Linked DNA regions of Pararhizobium sp. A13. The protein of the gene in region 1 interacts with the protein of each later gene in a pairwise test. Links are inferred from orthologs where the notes say so. Each region holds a gene or a part of one and is shown on either strand. Other genes may lie near its edges.

Region 1 (2,985 bases):
GCGGATGCGCTTGGCCGCCGGTTCCGGCGTCAGTTCGCCGTTCAGACGCCGGTCGAGATAGTCCTCGCACTCGGCCATCAGCGTATCGACCTGGCCGTTGAAGAAGTGGTTCGCACCCGGCACGGTCTTGTGGGTGATGAGAATGCCCTTCTGTGCCTTCAGCTTGTCGACCAGATTGTTGACGTCCTTTTCCGGAGCCACCTTGTCGAGATCGCCATTGATGATCAGGCCGGATGACGGGCAGGGCGCCAGGAACGAGAAGTCGTAGGTGTTCGGCTGCGGCGCGATCGACATGAAGCCTTCGATCTCCGGCCGGCGCATCAGAAGCTGCATGCCGATCCAGGCGCCGAAGGAATAGCCGGCGACCCAGCAGCTCTTGGAATCCGGGTGCATACTCTGCACCCAGTCCAGTGCCGAGGCAGCATCCGACAGTTCGCCGGCGCCATGGTCGAATTCGCCCTGGCTGCGGCCGATCGAGCGGAAGTTGAAGCGGAGCGTTGTGAAGCCGCGCTTCTGGAACATGTAGAACAGCTGGTAGACGATCTGGTTGTTCATCGTGCCGCCGAATTGCGGGTGCGGGTGCAGGACGATGGCGATCGGGGCGTTCTTCTGCTTGGACGGCTGGTAGCGGCCTTCGAGGCGACCGGCCGGTCCGTTGAAGATGATTTCGGGCATTGGCTCTCCGGGCATGTTTATGGCACTAAAAAACGCGTTCCGGGGCCTCAGCAGTCTTGACGAAAGCAGTCAGCTTTTCTAGAACGTAGTTTAGAACCATTCAAAACTTTGACACGGTCTTTCCGTGGCGAGTGTCGTCTCTTACGGCAAGCGACGCGAAAATTTCAAGGAAAATGCACCGGCCGCTGCCTTTAACATGGCAACCGGTCATTCTTTGGCAAGGGAACATGAGAGAAGCGCGCATTTATATGGACTGGAATGCCACCGCGCCGCTTTTGCCGGCTGCGCGTGAGGCGTGCTTGTCTGCGCTCGACCTTGCCGGCAACCCCTCGTCCGTCCATGGCGAAGGTCGCAAGATCCGCGCGCTGATCGAGAATGCCCGGCGCGATGTTGCGACATTGTGCGGTGCGCTGCCGGCCAGCGTGACGTTCACCAGCGGCGCTACCGAAGCGGCCAACTGGGTGCTGACGTCCGATTTCCGCATGGGCAAGACGCCGCTGAAAATCGGACGCCTCTATATCTCGGCCATCGAGCATCCCGCCATTCGCGAGGGCGGCCGGTTTGCCAGGAGCGAGATCAGCGAACTCGCGGTAACGCCCAATGGTACGGTGGATCTGGCGGTGCTCGAAGCGGCGCTCGCGGCGCATGACCGCCAAACCGGCCTGCCGATGGTCGCCGTCATGCTCGCCAACAACGAAACCGGCATCGCTCAGCCGATTACCGAGGTCTCGCACCTCGTCAAGGCGGCCGGCGGTATTCTGGTTGTCGATGCGGTGCAGGCCGCGGGCCGCACGCCGTTGTCGATTGAAGATCTCGGTGCTGACTTCCTGATCGTCTCGTCGCACAAGATCGGCGGGCCGAAGGGTGCCGGCGCTCTGATCGCACGCGGCGAAATCCTGATGCCGGCAGCGCTGATCCGCGGCGGCGGCCAGGAGAAGGGCCATCGCTCGGGCACCGAAAATCCTGCGGCGATCGCCGGGTTTGGGGTGGCGGCTCGTATCGCCGCCGACGGGCTGGAGATGCGGATGACGGCCGTTTCGGCGTTGCGCGATGATCTGGAGGACGCCATGATCGCCGCAGCACCCGATGTCATCATCCACGGCAAGGACGGGCCGAGGCTCGGCAATACGACGTTTTTCACCTTGCCCGGACTCAAAGCCGAGACGGGCCAGATCGCCTTCGATCTGGAAGGCGTCGCTTTGTCGGCGGGATCGGCCTGCTCATCCGGCAAGGTTGGCCAGAGCTATGTCCTGTCGGCGATGGGACATGATCCGGGACAGGGCGCATTGCGGATATCGATCGGGTCGTCTACGACGCGGGCCGAGATCGAACGGTGTGCAGAGGTCTTTGCAAAGGTCGCGGCGCGCCGCAGGCTTTCGGGTGCCGCCGCCTGACGGCAATAAAATTGCGGAAATTCAATTTTCCGCTTGGCAAACGGGGTGAAAATCGCCCCTTAGCCATTACATAAGCGGTGCGACGAAAATTGCATCGTACTGACAAGCTGCCGGACCTTGTATCCGGCGAGATTGGAGAACGACATGGCTGCCGTGCAGGAAACAATCGATCAGGTCGCCCTGATCGATGTGGACCAGTACAAATATGGGTTTGAAACGAAGATCGAGATGGACAAGGCGCCCAAGGGCCTGTCCGAAGAGATCATCCGTTTCATTTCGGCGAAGAAGCAGGAACCGGAGTGGATGCTCGAGTGGCGTCTTGGCGCCTATCAGCGCTGGTTGACACTTGAAGAGCCGACCTGGGCGCGCATCAACTACCCGAAGATCGATTTCAACGATATCTACTACTACGCCGCGCCGAAGAGCACGCCCGGCCCGACCTCGATTGACGATGTCGATCCGGAAATTTTGAAGGTCTATGAAAAGCTCGGTATTCCGCTTCGCGAGCAGGAAATGCTCGCTGGTGTGAAGACCTCGCGGATTGCCGTCGATGCGGTGTTCGATTCCGTTTCGGTCGTGACCACCTTCAAGGAAGAGCTGAAGAAGGCCGGCGTGATCTTCATGTCGATTTCGGAAGCCATCCGCGAGCATCCGGATCTCGTGAAGAAATATCTCGGCACCGTCGTTCCGACGACCGACAACTATTATGCGACACTGAACTCCGCGGTCTTCACCGACGGTTCCTTCGTCCTCGTGCCGAAGGGCGTTCGCTGCCCGATGGAGCTGTCGACCTATTTCCGGATCAACGAGAAGAACACCGGCCAATTCGAGCGCACCCTCATCATCGCGGAAGAAGGTGCCTACGTTTCCTATCTCGAAGGCTGCACGGCGCCGCAGCGCGACGAAAACCAGCTGC
Region 2 (2,696 bases), 3.1 Mb from region 1 along the record:
GCAACAGCCCGAACATCGATTTCTGGAACATGCTGAAGCCCGGCTACGACCAGTTCGAGATCACCAAGCGTCCGCCCGAGGTCAATATCTGCGAGAAGAAATACGTCTTCAACCAGCAGACCGACGGCAAGTTCAGCCCGACGGGCCCCTGCCCGGCGATGTCGACGCCTGCGGTCATGCAGGGAGCACTCGCCGCCTACAACAAGAAATACAATGAAGACTATGCCAAGGCGATCAAGAAGCTCGACGGCATGGTCTGGTACGAGCCGAGCGAAGCCGAGCGCAAGGCGATCGTTGCCAAGCAGCGCGTCGGCAAGGAACTGGCCTACGCGCCAACCGGCACGTCGCTCGACGCCGGCAAGCTGATGAAGGTCGCCGACCTCGAAAAGCAGGAAGCCCGCCGCCGCGAACTGGAAGAAGCCAAGAAGGCGATCGAAATCCAGAAGGCCGAGTTGGAGAAGTCCACCCGCAACGGCAAGACTGTGCCGGTGCCGGCCGAAAACCCGCTACCGCGCCCGGTCGAAACGGCCTCGGTCGAACAGACGGCTGCCAGGAAGAGTTTCTGGGGGGGCCTGTTCTCCAACAACGGCGATGATGCGCAGAAACTGCATCCGGTGGCCGCAGCCGCCGGTGATGCCGCTCAGCAACCGGCAGCAGTCGCCACGGCCCGGGCGGCTGGTGCCGAAACGACACAGAAGCCGGTCGAAGCAGCGACACAAGCAACCGCCACAACCGAGGCTGCACCGGTGGCCGTTGCTGAACAGGCGCCTGCCGGCAAGGGTTTCTGGGGTCGCCTATTCTCCAAAGACAGAGCTGATGCGGGGAAACCTGAGCTGGTAGGCACAGCGCCCTCTGACATCGCAAGTCAGCAACCTGCGGGTCAAAAACCCGTCGCGGATACCGCCCAACGACCCGCAACCGTCGCCACGGCTCAGCCCGCTGCCACCGAAACGGCACAGAAGCCGGTTGAAGCGGCGACGCAGGCAATAGCCACAAGCGGGAGCGCACCCATGACCGGGCAGGTCGTTGCCGAGCAGCAGCCGAAGAAGCGGCCGTTCTGGAAGCTCTGGGGCAATTGATGCCCGACGCGGACAGCCTGATTTATGATCTCAAGGGGCTGAAATGCCCCTTGCCGGTTTTGAAGACCCGCAAGCGCATGAAAACCCTTGCCCCCGGCACGCTGATCATCGTCGAGACGACCGACCCGCTGGCAATCATCGACATCCCGCATTTCTGCAACGAGGACGGGCATAGCTTGGAGCAATCCGAATCCATGGGGACCAGCCATCGGTTCGTGATCCGCAAGAAGGCCTGACGCACCTTGGCGCTGCGCGGATCAGCCAGGACTTTTGCGGACCGCAGGTGAGTGGCCTGGATCAAGCCACCGGCCTTTGGACGCGGTAAGGTGTCCGGCAGCGCGGCAAGATCAGGCACGGTGTTTTCAACCGATGACCTGGATGGCACATCGGTCAGCGGCTCAACGCCCGTTTCAACAACGGGCGGTTTGTTTGCGGCGTCGAATTGTTGCTGTGTCAGGACATCGACGGTGACGCTATCCTGCAACGGAGAGGCCTGTCGGCGCGGCGCCACGGCGAAGAGGAGCGCAAGTCCGATCAGGACGTGAAAGCCGAGCGAGGCGCCAAGTCCCCACGGGCTGGGCCGGCTGGACCGAGGCGCCGGTCCTGGCATGTTGCCGATGACTTCACCCGCCCCGAGAAACATGCCAGCCCTTTGCCGCTGAAAGCTACATCCTGAGACCCGGCACAGCCAGTGGATTGTCCTCCAGCGCCTGCCGGTCCGGACGGTCGATGCGTGGCTTGCCGGTGAACGCGTCGAAGAGATCGCGCACGAAGGCTTCCGGCAGTTCCTTCGTGATCAGCACCATGCGGGTGCGCCGGTCGGAAGGGTCCGGCCAGGCGGCCATACGCTGCGGCGGATGGAACACCGTCTGCACGCCGTGCAGGATCAGCGGCCTGTCCGGATTGTCGGACATGGCAACGATCGCCTTCATGCGAAGCAGTTTTTCGCCATGGGCGGAGCGCAGGAGATCGATGAACATCTCCAGCGCCATCGGATCGATCGGCCGGTCATGGACGATGCTGAAGGAGCGGATATCCGCGCCATGGCGGTTCTCGTCATGATGATGGTGGTGATGTTCGTGACCGTGATCGCAGGGCTCATGGTGATGGTGATCGTGGCCGTGGTCGTGGTGGTGACCTGCCGTGGCCTCGTCCTGAAGCCAGCGGCCGACATCGGCAATCTTTGTCGTCGGATCATAGAGCCCGCAATGGAAAAGCTCTGCCTTTCCTGCTTCGGGCAGATCGCCGTCCATCATCGGCGCGCGCGGATTGAGGTCTCTCAGGCGCGCTTTTAGTAAAACCACCGCATCCGGCGTCGCCAGCGACACCTTGCTGATCACCAGCCTGTCGGCCATGGCGACCTGCTTGACCGCTTCCTCGTGATTGGCGAGCGTCGACAGACCGTTGACCGCATCGACGATCGTGACGACGCCGTCGAGACGGTAGCTCTGGGCAATGACCGGATTGCCCATCACCGATTGGAGCACGGGCGCCGGATCGGCAAGCCCGGTGGTTTCGATGACGACACGCTTCAGCGGCTTGATCTTGCCCGTCTGCATCCGGTCCATCAGATCAGCCAGCGTATCGACCAGTTCGCCGCGCACTGTGCAGCAGAGG

The links. The genes of interacting proteins can lie anywhere in the genome.
Region 2: the proteins of WI754_RS16145 (region 1) and WI754_RS00765 interact in binary tests that used the Escherichia coli proteins (3 or more experiments, as listed by UniProt). The link is inferred for Pararhizobium sp. A13 from one-to-one orthologs.

Annotation. Positions count from the first base shown.
Region 1 is NZ_CP149510.1:3,266,442-3,269,426, reverse strand. It holds WI754_RS16145 (cysteine desulfurase family protein), read left to right. Parts: upstream 1-902; coding sequence 903-2,069; downstream 2,070-2,985. Other genes in the region: sufB (Fe-S cluster assembly protein SufB), read left to right, coding at 2,214-2,985; WI754_RS16150 (alpha/beta hydrolase), read right to left, coding at 1-675. UniProt on the Escherichia coli protein: Master enzyme that delivers sulfur to a number of partners involved in Fe-S cluster assembly, tRNA modification or cofactor biosynthesis. Catalyzes the removal of elemental sulfur from cysteine to produce alanine.
Region 2 is NZ_CP149510.1:154,231-156,926, forward strand. It holds WI754_RS00765 (sulfurtransferase TusA family protein), read left to right. Parts: upstream 1-1,078; coding sequence 1,079-1,315; downstream 1,316-2,696. Other genes in the region: WI754_RS00770 (GTP-binding protein), read right to left, coding at 1,745-2,696. UniProt on the Escherichia coli protein: Sulfur carrier protein involved in sulfur trafficking in the cell. Part of a sulfur-relay system required for 2-thiolation during synthesis of 2-thiouridine of the modified wobble base 5-methylaminomethyl-2-thiouridine (mnm(5)s(2)U) in tRNA.